Regions from separate parts of the Methylobacterium sp. 1A genome, predicted to be linked through region 2. Evidence: predicted binding sites of a transcription regulator. Region 2 holds the regulator's gene; the other holds the start of a gene.
What was found. Region 2 encodes PhoB, which activates phosphate uptake and scavenging genes when phosphate is short. Its sites were predicted from a motif close to TGTCATNNANCTGTCAT; they were not measured.
Positions count from the first base shown of each region.

Region 1: the regulator PhoB is predicted to act here: its motif matches at 4,037-4,053, upstream of ACX9MN_RS28130 (inorganic phosphate transporter).

Region 1 covers NZ_JBYQVE010000002.1:1,705,833-1,712,652, reverse strand. The annotation lists gene phnD (phosphonate ABC transporter substrate-binding protein) at 1-351, opposite strand, end outside; gene phnC (phosphonate ABC transporter ATP-binding protein) at 470-1,318, opposite strand; gene ACX9MN_RS28145 (LbetaH domain-containing protein) at 1,433-2,053, opposite strand; gene ACX9MN_RS28140 (DUF1045 domain-containing protein) at 2,046-2,732, opposite strand; gene ACX9MN_RS28135 (ceramide glucosyltransferase) at 2,757-3,905, opposite strand; gene ACX9MN_RS28130 (inorganic phosphate transporter) at 4,103-5,731, shown strand; gene ACX9MN_RS28125 (hypothetical protein) at 5,821-6,072, opposite strand; gene ACX9MN_RS28120 (Ros/MucR family transcriptional regulator) at 6,076-6,483, opposite strand.
Region 2 covers NZ_JBYQVE010000001.1:2,760,646-2,767,465, forward strand. The annotation lists gene pstA (phosphate ABC transporter permease PstA) at 1-680, shown strand, start outside; gene pstB (phosphate ABC transporter ATP-binding protein PstB) at 703-1,518, shown strand; gene phoU (phosphate signaling complex protein PhoU) at 1,628-2,347, shown strand; gene phoB (phosphate regulon transcriptional regulator PhoB) at 2,470-3,165, shown strand; gene ACX9MN_RS13495 (protein-disulfide reductase DsbD family protein) at 3,280-5,436, opposite strand; gene ACX9MN_RS13500 (aminopeptidase P family protein) at 5,574-6,820, opposite strand, start outside.

The DNA of each region.
Region 1 (6,820 bases), on a different contig from region 2:
CGAGGCGCCGGTCTCGTGCTTCTGGTTGACGATCGGCTCGATCTTGACGCCGGTCATCACGGCCCGCGCGAACGAGGCCGGCCCGTACCACGCGATCTGGATATTGCCGGCGCGCTGGCCCTCGATCACGGCGGCGTAGTCGCTCGCCACTCGCAGCTTGACCGGCACGCCGAGCGTCTTGGTCAGGTAGGCGGTGAGCGGCGCCCAGCGGTCGGCGGTGCCCGAGGCGTTCTCGGCCGGGATCACGCCCAGCGTCAGCTCCGGATACTGGGCCTTCCAGTCCTGGGCGGCGGCCGGCAGGCCGAGGAGGGCGAGGGCCGCGGCGGCGGCGAGGGTGCGTCGGGTGATCATCGGGTCGTCCTTCGTGGCGTCGGCGAGGTTCGGCCGGCCGGAGGCCGGTCGGGCGTTTTCAAGACGGTGCGCTCTGGCGGTGCGCTCTGGCGGTGTTCGTTGGGGCCCGGGGCCCGGATCAGGCGCCGAGGGCGGCCTCGCGGACCGGGCGGACCGATACGAGACCGGGCCGGCCCGGCATCGCGGCCCGCTGCTCCGCCTCGCGCTGCGCGGAACCGTCCAGCACCTCGCCGGCCTCCAGGCCGTAGAGCCGGCGCGCCACGTCCTCGGTGAGGTCGAAGGGGCCGCCCTCGAACACGACCCGCCCGGCCGCGAGGCCGACGAGGCGGTCGCAGTAGGCGCGGGCGAGGTCGAGGGAGTGCAGGTTGCACAGCACCGTGATGCCGTAGCGCCGGTTCACGTCGGCGAGCGCGTCCATCACGAGCCGCGTGTTGCGCGGGTCGAGCGAGGCGACCGGCTCGTCGGCGAGCAGGATCTCGGGTTCCTGCACGAGGGCGCGGGCGATGGCGACGCGCTGCTGCTGGCCGCCCGACAGGCCGTCGGCCCGCTGGCCGGCGAACTCGCCCATGTCGAAGCTCTCCAGGGCGGCGAGGGCCATGCCGCGGTCCTCGGCGGACCATTGCCGGAGCAGGGCGCGGTGGGTCGGCACGTGGCTGAGGCGCCCCATCAGCACGTTGGTCATGACGTCGAGCCGGCCGACGAGGTTGAATTGCTGGAAGATCATGGCGCAGCGGGTGCGCCACTCGCGCAGCGGGCGGCCGCGCAGGGTGGTGACCTCGCGGCCGTCGTGGAGGATGCGCCCCGAACTCGGATCCGCCAGCCGATTGATGAGGCGCAGCAGCGTGGACTTGCCGGCACCGGACCGGCCGATCACCCCGACGAAGCTGCCGGGCTCGATCCGGAGCGACACGCCGTCGACGGCGCGTCGGTCGCCGTACTGGCGCGTGAGATCCTCGATAACCAGCATGCCACCATCCGCCGGGGAACGGCCGCACGTAGACGCCGGTTTGACGACGATTGGATGACGTATTCGGAACGATTATATTTGCCGGCGCAGCATCTTGGCATTTCGATAGCCGACTTAATCTTCGTGGCGCTCCAGGAATGCTTCGATGGGCAGCCCGCGGAAATCCGGCAGCGCCCGGCGCAGGCGCTCGTGGTCCCAGTCCCACCACGCCAAGCGGGTCAGACGGTCCGCGACCACCTCGGGGAAGCGGCGCCGGACCGGCCGGGCGGGATTGCCGACGACGATCGTGTAGGGCTCGACGTCGCGGGTGACGATGGCGCCCGCCCCCACCACCGCGCCGGTGCCGATCGTGCGCCCGGGCAGGACGACCGCGCCGTGGCCGATCCAGACATCGTGGCCGATCGCCACCGGGCTCGCCCGGCGCCGGTCGAAGAAGGCGGGCTCGTCCGATTCCTCCGGCCAGTAGGCGCGCGCCCGGTAGGTGAAGTGCGCCTGCGACGCCCGCTCCATCGGGTGGTTGCCGGGATTGATCCGCACGCTGGCGGCGATCGAGCAGAACTTGCCGATCGCGGTGTAGATCACCTCGCCGTCCTCACCGATGTAGGAATAGTCGTCGAGGGTCGTCTCGGTGAGGTGGGTGCGGGCGCCGACCTCGGTGTAGCGGCCGAGGCGGCTGTCGACGACCCGGGCGCTCGGATCGAGCGCGGGTTCGAGGCCGAGGGGGCGGTCAACCACGGGCCTCTCCGAAGGGCAGGCGCGCCAGGAGCCGGAACGGCCCCGACCCGTCCTGGGTCAGGAGGCTGACGGCGTCGATCCGCAGGGGCTCCGGTCCCGCGGCGGCGTAGGCCTCGGACAGGCGCCGGTGCCAGAGGTCGCGCTCCGCCTCCGGCAGGGCGTCGGTCAGGGTCATGTGGAAGCGGAAGGCCTCGAACACGTAGGGGTAGCCCCAGCGGTCGAGGAGCGCGCGGCCGCGCGGGTCGAGGCGCTCCGGCCGGCGCTTGGCGCGCTCGGCCTCCGTGAGCGGTGCCCGGAACGGGTCGAGGGCGGCGACGCACTCGGCGGCGAGGAGCCCGAGTTCCGGCGGCGGGCCCTCCGGTACCAGGGCGAGGAACGGCCCGAGGGCGGCGACCCGGAGCGGCCCCACCGCCACCGGCGGGTGCGCGGCCGCGAGGGCGCGGGCGGCGGCCACGAGGTCGGCCTCCCCGGTGCCCGGGGCGAGGCGCAGCGGCGCCTTGAGGGTGGCGTGGAACCCGTAGACCCGCGCGCCCGCCGTGACCGCAGCGAGATCACCGAGCCCCTCCGGGTGCGGCACCGGCAGCCCGGTGACGTTGTCGGTGCCGAGGATCGCCCGGCCGAAGGCTTCGAGGCGCGAATCCGGGGCGGGCAGCCAGTAGAGGGCGTAGCGGCGCGACACGTAGGGTCTCCGATCGCCGGGCGGTCAGGCCGTCGGCGCGTAGGTGCGCGCGTCGGCGGCCCGCCGGGGGCGCACGTCCATGGCATTGCCCCGCCACACGATGGCGCTCCGCATCCAGGCGCCGACCCAGATCACCGGGATCAGGGCGTCGCGCGCCAGGAAGGCGGCCAGCGTGCGGGGCGAGCGGTGCCAGCCCGCGCGGGCCGCGAGCCGGTGCTCGGCGGCATAGCACAGGGCGGCGAGGCCGGCAGCGCCCGCGAGGCCCGCGAGGCTTCCGGCCCAGAGGGCGACGAGGAGCGCCGGCAGCAGGACGCCGCTGCCGATCTCGGGGGCGAAGAACAGCGGGAAGGTCACGCGGCGCAGGCGCGCCCAGCGCAGCTGCCGCGACCAGACCTCCCGGAAGCCGCGCGGGCCGAGCGGCTGCTCGAACGGGCTCGCCACGAGGTGGACCCGCTTGCCGGCGGCGCGCACGAGCTTGGTGGCGGCCGCGTCCTCGGCGATCTCGGCCGCGAGCGCCTGGAGGCCACCCTGCGCCTCCAGGAAGGGCTTGTGCCAGAGCATGCTCTTGCCCTGCGCGAAGCCCAGCCCGAAGGCCTCGGCGGCGTATTGCCAGCGCGCCTGCAGGGTGTTCAGGAAGGCGCACTCCACCTCCGCCATGAAGCTGCCCGGGCGGGCGCCGGCCGGGGTGGAGCAGACGAGGCCGGTATCGGCGCGCCACGCCGCCTGCAGCCGCTGGAGGTAGTCCGGCGGCATGGCGACGTTGGAATCGGCGAGCACCACCCAGTCGTGGGCGGCGGCGCGCCAGCCGCGCAGGCAGTTGTTGAGCTTCGGGTTGGCGCTGACGCGCTCGTCGCCGAGGATCAGGCGGGCGGGCACGTGCGGGTGGGCCTCGATCAGGCGCTCCACCATCGGGACGATCGGGTCGGCCGGGTCGGCCACGCAGAAGATCAGCTCGTAGGACGGGTAGTCGAGACGGAAGCTGCGGAGGAGCATCTCCTCGCTGTAGGCCTCGACCCCGCGCAGGGGGCGGACCAGGGAGACGGGCGCGCTGTCCGGGAACCGCGACGGGCCGTGGTCCCGGCCGAGGCGCCGGGCCGCGACGGCGATGCTGCCGATCTGGACGACGGCCAGGAGCGCGCCGAGGGACAGGGCCGGCACCGTGGCGTCAATCATGCGGATCCCTCGTGCGATCGGGCGAGCGGTCCGGTCCGCTAGCGGCCGGACCGCGTCAGGCGTGTGACAGCGGCGCCCGACGCTCTCAGACACGCTCTCGGACACGCTCGCCGACGCGCGGCGTCGCGGGCCGTCACCCAACCGTCACCGCGCGGTTTTAATCCCCGCTCACCACGAAAGATTCCGCGCGAGGGTTCATGTCCGATACCGCCGTGATGCCGTCGGGGGCGGTGGGAGGCCGGAAGGCGGGCGGCCCGCGCCTCGACCACGGGATGCATCTCGGCGGGGTGGTGGCGTTCCTGCTCGTCCTCGTGGCGGGCCTGGGCTACGCGGTGGTGAGCCTCATCGCGGACATGAATGCGGTCGGGGAGGCGCCCCTGGCCTACGGCGCCTTCGCGCTGCTCGGCCTCGCCCTGCTGATCGCCCTCGCCTTCGAGTTCGTGAACGGCTTCCACGACACCGCCAACGCGGTCGCCACGGTGATCTACACCCACTCGATGCCGCCGCTCGTCGCGGTGATCTGGTCGGGCGTCTTCAACTTCCTCGGCGTGATGCTGTCCTCGGGCGCCGTGGCCTACGCGATCGTCACGCTGCTGCCGGTCGAGCTGATCCTCAACGTCGGCTCGCACGCGGGCTACGCGATGATCTTCGCGCTGCTGCTGGCGGCCATCATCTGGAACCTCGGGACCTGGGCGTTCGGGCTGCCGAACTCGTCGTCCCACGCGCTGATCGGCTCGGTGCTCGGCGTCGGCCTCGCCAACCAGCTGATGAACGGCGGCGACGGCACCGCGGGCGTCGACTGGACCCAGGCGCTCAACGTCTTCAAGGCGCTGCTGTTCTCGCCGGTCTGCGGCTTCGTGCTCGCGGCGCTGCTGCTGCTCGCCCTGAAGGTCACGGTCCGCCGCAGGGACCTCTACGAGGCGCCCGCGGGCGAGGCGCCGCCGCCCCCGTGGATCCGCGGCCTGCTGATCCTCACCTGCACGCTGGTCTCGTTCTTCCACGGCGGCAATGACGGGCAGAAGGGCATGGGCCTGATCATGCTGATCCTGATCGGCGCCGCGCCCACCGCCTACGCGCTCAACCGCACCATGGCGGACGACACGACGCCCGCCTTCGTGCAGGCCTCGACGGCGGCGAGCGCGGTGTTCGCCGTCCGCGCCCCCGGCGCGGCGGTTCCGGACGCCGCCGCCGCGCGCCGGACGGTGACGGAGGCGCTCAAGACCAAGGCGCTGAACACGCCGCCCGTCTACGCGGCGCTGGCGGCGCTCTCGGACGACATCGCCGCCAGCGTGAAGAATTACGGCGCGATCCGCACGGTGCCGGCCGCCCAGACCCAGAACCTGCGCAGCGACATGTACCTCGCCGCCGACGCGGTGCGCGTGCTGCCGGGCGCCGGGGCGGACTTCTCGGAGGCCGACAAGGCCGACCTGAAGCGCTACGCGGGCCTGCTCAACGACGGCACGCGCTACATCCCGGGCTGGGTCAAGGTCTGCGTCGCCCTGGCGCTGGGTCTCGGCACCATGGTCGGATGGAAGCGCATCGTCGTCACGGTGGGCGAGAAGATCGGCAAGACCCACCTGACCTACGCGCAGGGCGCCTCGGCCGAGATCGTCGCCGCCGGCACGATCGGGCTGGCCGAGCTCTACGGCCTGCCGGTCTCGACCACCCACATCCTGTCGTCGGGCGTCGCCGGCACGATGGCGGCCAACGGCTCGGGCCTCCAGATGTCCACGGTGCGCAACATGGCGCTCGCCTGGATCCTGACCCTGCCGGCGGCGATCACCCTCGCGGCCGCTCTGTTCTACCTCCTGCGCCACCTGTTCTGACGCGGGTCCGGCCGGACGGGCCGGAGACCGCGCTCCGCCCCCCGACGAAGCGACCCGGTCTCCGGCCTCCCGCAGCGCGCCCCGGCGCTTCAGGAACTCGCCATCGCCCGCACGAAGGCCAGGCAGGTCCGGCGCGCCGCCGGACTGTCGATCGCCACGAAGGCCGAGACGAGGTCGGCCGCCTGGGTCATGGCCGCGTCGGGCCGGTCGGCATCCGGGTAGAAGCTCGCCACCGGCACGTCGAGGATGCCGGCGATGCGGCTCAGGGCGTCGCTCGTGCGCGCCGCCCCCGGTAACGGCGCGCGGTCCCGGGCCGGATCCGCGGAAGCGTCGGGCGTCATCGCTCAGGCCGCCTTGTGGCCGAGCTGGATCGCCCGGGCGATCTCCGAGCGCCGCGCGGCGTAGCCCGGGGCCACCATCGGGTAGTCGGCCGGCAGGCCGTACTTGGCCCGGTACCGCTCGGGGGTGAGGCCGTGCGCGGTGAGGTGGCGCTTCAGGGTCTGGTAGGACCGGCCGTCGATGAAGCTGATCAGGCCGTCCTGCTGGATCGAGGCATCGACCTGCGACTGGCTCAGCCCGACCCCGCCGAACTCCGACGGCGCGCAGCGGAGCACCGCGATCGCCGTGTGCACTTGGTCGATCAGCGCCGGCAGCGCCGTGACCTCGATCGCGTTGCGCGAGACGTAGGCCGCGACGATCGCGCCGACCTTCTCCAGCATGAAGGTTGAACGGTGGTCGGTGAGGTGGTCCATCTGAGACATCGCTGTTCGAGGGCGTCCCGATCCTCGTGCCCGTCTCCGGTGGACCCGCTCGCGCGGGCTTTGCAGGACGAAACCGAGGCGACGGGCCAGCCGAGGGATTTCTACCTCAAGTTGATTTCACTCCGTTTCTTGAGGTTGCAGATAATATACAATATGAGTGGCCGGCGGTTTGTCCGGCAGCGCGAGGTTTTTTGCTCCAACGCGCAACCGGCGGCATTCCCGCCATGGTTACTGATACGTTCACTGATTTCGGCCGCTGAGATCGGCGTCTGAACCGGATATCGGCATCGGCCGATCCCGGCGGCGCGCAACCTCGGGGGCCCCCGGC
Region 2 (6,820 bases):
CGGGCTCCGAGGGCGGCGGCATCGCCAACGCCATCCTGGGCAGCCTCGTGCTGACCGGGATCGGCATCCTGATCGCGACGCCGGTCGGCGTCATGGCCGGGACCTTCCTGGCCGAGTACGGGCGCGGCTCGAAGCTGGCGGCCCTGATCCGCTTCCTCAACGACGTCCTGCTCTCGGCGCCGTCGATCCTGATCGGCCTGTTCGTCTACACGCTGATGGTGCGGCCGATGGGCACCTACTCGGGCTGGGCCGGCGGCGTGGCGCTGGCGATCATCGCCGTGCCGGTGATCGTTCGCACTACCGAGGACATGCTGCGCCTCGTGCCCGGCACCCTGCGGGAGGCCGGCGCGGCGCTCGGCGCGCCGCCCTCGACGGTGATCATGAGCGTGACCTGGCGGGCGGCCTCGGCCGGCATCGTCACCGGCATCATCCTGGCCCTCGCCCGCATCGCCGGCGAGACCGCGCCGCTGCTGTTCACCGCGCTCAACAACAATTCTTGGTTCTCGGCCAACCTGATGGGCGGCGTCGCGAACCTGCCGGTGATGATCTACCAGTTCGCCCTCTCGCCCTACCCGAACTGGCAGGGCCTGGCCTGGGCGGGCGCGCTCCTGATCACCACCACCATCCTGGCGCTGTCGATCATCGCGCGCCTCGTGATCAAGCCGCAGGCCTCGCGCTGAGCCCCCTTTCGAGGACACGACGATGAACGCCGCCTCCGCGATCCCGACGGTCGAGCTGAACCGCAACCGCGCCGAAGAGGGCGGCCCCGTGCGGATCGCCGTCAAGGACCTGAACTTCTACTACGGCAGCTTCCACGGGTTGAAGGACGTCAACCTCAACTTCCACGACCGGCAGGTGACGGCGCTGATCGGCCCCTCGGGCTGCGGCAAGTCCACCCTGCTGCGCTGCTTCAACCGGATCTACAGCCTCTACCCGGAGCAGCGGGCGGAGGGCGAGATCCTGCTCGACGGCGAGAACATCCTCAGCCCCTCCGTCGACCTGAACGAGCTGCGCTCGCGCATCGGCATGGTGTTTCAGAAGCCGACGCCGTTCCCGATGTCGATCTACGACAACGTGGCCTTCGGCCTGCGCCTCTACGAGAAGCTGCCGAAATCCGAGCTCGACGGCCGGATCGAGGAATCCCTGCGCAAGGCCGCCCTCTGGGACGAGGTGAAGGACAAGCTCCGGCAGCCCGGGACCGGCCTGTCGGGCGGCCAGCAGCAGCGCCTGTGCATCGCCCGGACGGTGGCGCAGAAGCCGGAGGTGATCCTGTTCGACGAGCCGACCTCGGCCCTCGACCCGATCTCGACCGGCCGCATCGAGGAGCTGATCGAGCAGCTGCGCGACGAGTTCACCATCGTGATCGTCACCCACAACATGCAGCAGGCGGCGCGCATCTCGCAGTTCACCGCCTTCATGTATCTGGGGCAGCTCGTCGAGTTCGGTCCGACCAACCGGATGTTCATGAACCCGACGGAACGCCGCACGCAGGACTACATCACCGGCCGCTTCGGCTAGTCTGCCGGGCCGCTCCGGTCCCGGGACCGCCGCTCGCGTCTCCGGCGCCCCGGCGGGTCCCGCAAGCCTCCCGGAGGGCCGTCCCCGGGACCCCATCGAAGGATCTGCCATGCCCGGCCATATCGTCACCTCCTACGACACCGACCTGGAGAACCTGCGTCGCTCGATCTCGGAGATGGGCGGCGTCGCCGAGAAGATGACCGCGGAGGCGACCGACGCCCTCGTGCGTCGGGACGACACGCTCGCCCAGGCGGTGATCCTCGCCGACAAGCGGCTCGACGCGCTGCAGCGGGACATCGAGGAGCGCGCCGTGCTGCTGATCGCCCGCCGCCAGCCCCTGGCCATCGACCTGCGCGAGACCATCTCGGCGATCCGCGTCTCCGGCGATCTGGAGCGGATCGGCGACCTCGCCAAGAACGTCGCCAAGCGCGTGGTGGCGATCTCCGACCAGGCGCCGGCCCAGAAGATCGTGCTCGGCGTGCGCCACATGAGCGACCTCGCCGAGGGTCAGCTGAAGGACGTGCTCGACGCCTACGGGAGCCGCGACGTCCAGGCGGCCCACGACGTCTGGGAGCGCGACGGCGAGATCGACGCCCTGTACAATTCCCTGTTCCGCGAGCTCCTGACCTACATGATGGAGGATCCGCGCAACATCTCGTTCTGCACGCATCTCCTGTTCTGCGCGAAGAACGTCGAGCGCATCGGCGACCACACCACCAACATCGCCGAGACGATCCACTACCTCGCCACGGGCGAGACGCTGGCGGGTGACCGGCCGAAGAACGACGCGTCGAACTACGCGACCGTGGACGGCGTGCAGGCGCCGTGAGGCGCCGACCCCGGCGCCTTCCTGTGGGCGCGGCCGGGGTCACTCTCCGTGCGGGTTGAGGCGGGGCGGCGCCTCCTGCACCATCCGGGGACCGCCCGCAGAACGAGTCTTCGAACGTGAGCATGCAAGTCCTGATCGTCGAGGACGAGGAGGCCCTGAGCACGCTGCTCCGCTACAACCTGGAGGCCGAGGGCTTCCTGGTGGATTCGGCGGCGCGCGGCGACGACGCCGAGCTGCTCCTCGCGGAGCGGATCCCGGACCTCGTCCTGCTCGACTGGATGCTGCCCGGCCTCTCGGGGATCGAGCTGTGCCGCCGGATCCGGGCGCGCCGGGAGACCGAGCGCCTGCCGGTGATCATGCTCACCGCCCGGGGCGAGGAGGGCGACCGCGTCCGCGGGCTCGGCACGGGCGCCGACGACTACATCGTCAAGCCGTTCTCGGTCCCGGAGCTGCTGGCCCGGATCCGCGCGCTCCTGCGCCGGGCCAAGCCCGCCCACGTCTCGGACCGGCTGGCGGCCGGCGACCTGGAACTCGACCGCACCGGCCACCGCGTCCGCCGCGGCGGCGAGGAGCTGCATCTGGGCCCCACGGAGTTCCGGCTCCTGGAATTCCTGATGCTGGCGCCGGGCCGGGTCTTCTCCCGCGAGCAGCTCCTCGACGGGGTGTGGGGCCACGACGTCTACATCGACGAGCGCACCGTCGACGTCCATGTCGGGCGGCTGCGCAAGGCGCTGAACGGCCCGCGCCAGACCGACCCGATCCGCACGGTCCGGGGCTCGGGCTACGCCTTCGACGAGACCTTCTCGCTGGAGGCCTGAGGCGGCCTCACGGGCCGTCCGGATAGGACTTCGCTCCGGCGCGCCGTCATCGCGAGCGGAGCGAAGACGGTGGGACGGGCCCGCGAAGATTCGCGCGTCCCGGCCTCCAGGGACTCAGCGCGCCAGCGCCGCGCTCCGGCCCGAGGCGGCCGGCACCGCCTCCAGCGCCGCCAGGACCGTCCCCTCGGTGAGGATCTGCGGCAGCACCTGGGACTCTCCCGTCCCGGTATAGAGCAGGTAGAGCGGGACGCCGCTGCGCCCGTGCTTCTCCAGGAGGCGGGTGATCTCGGGGTTCTGGTTGGTCCAGTCGCCCTTCATGTAGGTCACGCCGCGCTCGGCCATCGCGGCCCGCACGGCCTTGGTGTTGAGCGAGGTCGCCTCGTTGACCGCGCAGGTGATGCACCACGCGGCGGTCATGTCCACGAAGACGGGGCGGTGCGCGTCGACCAGGGCGTCGAGGCGCGCCTGCGTGAACGGCTCGATCCCGTCGGCGGCGGCCTGCGCGGCCGGCGCGGCGCGGTCCCGGGGCAGGGTGACGGCGAGGGCCCCGACGGCGATCAGCGCCAGCGCGGCGGCGGCCTGCGCGACCCGGCCGGCCCGCGGCGGGGCGGCGCGGCCGTGCTCCCAGGCCCAGGCGGCGAAGCCCACGAGGACGAGGCCGATCAGCGCCGCCAGCAGCCCGCGCGGGTCGACCTGCTGCGCCAGCACCCAGATCAGCCACGCCACGGTGGCGTAGACCGGGAAGGCCAGCACCTGCTTGAGGGTCTCCATCCAGGCGCCCGGCCGCGGCAGCGCCCGCAGGGCCGGCGGCCAGAGGGTCAGGAGCAGGAAGGGCAGGGCGAGGCCGAGGCCGAGGCTCGCGAAGACGGCGAGCGCCACGCCGGCGCTCTGGGTCAGCGCGAAGCCCACCGCCGAGCCCATGAACGGCGCCGTGCAAGGCGTCGCCACCAGGGTCGCGAGCACGCCGGTGAAGAACGAGCCGCTCAGGCCGCCGCGCCGGGTGAGGCCGTCGCCGAGGCCGGCGAGCCGGCCGCCGACATGGACCGCGCCCGAGAGGCTCAGGCCCATCGCGAACAGCAGGTAGGCGAGCCCCGCCACGATGGCGGGCGACTGGAGCTGGAACCCCCAGCCGATCGCGGCCCCGCCGCTCTTCAGGCCGATCAGCGCGGCGGCGAGCGCCAGGAAGCTCGCCAGGACGCCGGCCGTGTAGGCGAGGCCGTGGAGCCGCAGCCGGGCCGGCCCCTCGCCCGCGTGCCGCACGAGGCCGAGCACCTTGATCGACAGGACCGGGAAGACGCAGGGCATCAGATTGAGGATCAGGCCGCCGAGGAAGGCGAAGGCCGCGGCGGTCGCCAGCGTCAGCGCGTCGAAGTCGGCGGCGGCCGGCGCGGTCGCGGGCGGCGCGGTCGCGGCCGGCGCCGCGGCGGCCGGGAGGACCGGCTCGTCGCCGTACGCGAAGGCGAGCCGGCGGGTCCCGGCGGCGTCGACCTCCTCGACCGTCAGGACGCCGGGCAGCGCGGCAGGCACCGGGTCGGTCGGGCTGCTCCGGGCGAGGGTCAGGTGCAGGCCGGTCTCGTCGACGGTCATCACCTGCGCGGCGGCGTTGTCGATCGCGGTCTCGGCGTAGGGGAAGTACGCGGCGTTCCGGACCGCCTCGGGCTTGAGGCCGGCCGCGGCGAAATCGAGGCGCAGGGTGTCGCCCTGGCTCGACAGGCTCAGGGGCCAGAGCGCCGGCACGGGGAGCGCGGCGCGGGCGCGGGCGAACAGCGCGGCGTTGGCCGGGTCCGGCTCGGCCTTGCCGACCGACAGTGTCAGGGCGAGATCGGCCGAGCCGGGCACGCACTCGGTCTCGCAGACGAGGTAAGTCAGCTTGGCCTGGATCCGCACCGGGTCGGCCGGGTCGAGGCTCGGCGGCGGCGTCACCGGGACGAGGAGCGTGACCTCGCCCTCGTAGCCGTAGTTCATGAGGGTCGCGATCGGGATGCGCTCCGGCGCCGGCCACCGGATCGCGCCGGCGTTGAAGCCGGCCGGCAGGGTCCAGGTCACCTCCGGGGGCAGGCCGGAATCGCCCGGGTTGCGCCAGTAGACGTGCCAGCCGGGCTTGACCTGCATCCGCACCGCCAGCGTGAAGAGCTGCGCGCCGGCAACGGCGGCCGGCTCGGCCACGAGGCTCGCGCGCACGAGGTCCGCGGGCGTGCGGAACCCCTGTGCCGCGGCGGCCGAGAGGCTCGCGGCGAGGGCCAGGATCAGGAGGGCGAGGCGGCGGATCATGCTGTCCCTTCGCGCGCGGGGCGGTCGCGGTTTCACGCGCGGCGTGTCGGGCTCGGCGCGGGCGTTTCCATGGCGTCCGGTCTTACCATGGCGTCGGGTCTTACCATGGACCGCGTCCGGGATCCCCTGCGGCCGGCTCACCCCTCGAGCGGCGCCGTCGCCCGCTCGAGCCAGTCGCGCGTCGCGGTGTCGAGCCCGGGCGCCAGGGTCTCACGGACCCTCGCATGATAGGCGTCGATCCAGGCCCGCTCCCCGGGTTCGAGCAGGTCCGGCCGGATCAGCCGGCGGTCGTAGGGAGCGAGCGTCAGCGTCTCGAAGCCGAGCATCGGGCGCTCCCCGCCCGCGATCGCGCGGGCCTCGACCAGGACGAGGTTCTCGATCCGGATGCCGTAGGCGCCGCGGGCGTAGTAGCCCGGCTCGTTCGACAGGATCATGCCGGGCTCGAGCGCCACCGTGCCGGTCTTGGCGATCCGCTGCGGCCCCTCGTGCACCGACAGGAAGGCGCCGACGCCGTGACCGGTGCCGTGGTCGAAGTCGAGGCCCGCCTGCCAGAGCGGTGCCCGCGCGAAGGCGTCGATCTGGGCGCCGGTCGTGCCGACCGGGAACACCGCCCGGGCGATGGCGACGTGCCCCTTCAGCACCCGCGTGAACCGGTCGCGCATCTCCGGGCTCGGCGCGCCGACCGCGACCGTCCGGGTGATGTCGGTGGTGCCGTCCGGGTACTGCGCTCCCGAATCGATCAGGAACAGCTCGCCCGACTGGACCGCCCGGTCCGTAGCGCGGCTCACCCGGTAGTGGACGATCGCGCCGTTCGGTCCGGAACCCGAGATCGTGGGGAACGAGACCTCGCGCAGGTCGCCGCCGGCGGCCCGGAAATCCTCCAGGGCCTCGACGGCGGCGATCTCGGTGAGGCCGCCGGCCACGGCCGCACCGTCGAGCCAGGCGAGGAAGCGCACGACGCTCGCCCCGTCCCGGACATGGGCCGCGCGGGCGCCCGCGATCTCGGCGGCGTTCTTGACCGCCTTCATGCCGGTGATCGGGTCCTTGCCGACATCGGCCGTGCCGCCGGCGGCCTCGATCTTCTCCTTCAGGGCGACGGCGCCGGTCGCGGCGTCGAGGCGGACGCGCACGCCCGCCAGGGATGCCAGCCCGTCGTCCAGCTCCGCCCGCGGCAGGATCTCGGCGATCGGCGCGAGTGCGGCCCGCAAGGCCGGATCGACGTTCGGCGAGACGAGGAACAGCCGGGCCAGCCCCTCGCGCGGCAGGATGGCGTAGCCCAGCGCCAGGGGCGTATGGGCGACGTCGGACCCGCGCAGGTTGAAGGCCCAGGCCAGATTGTGCGGGTCGGAGATCACCAGGGCATCGCAGCCGCCCTCGGCGAGCG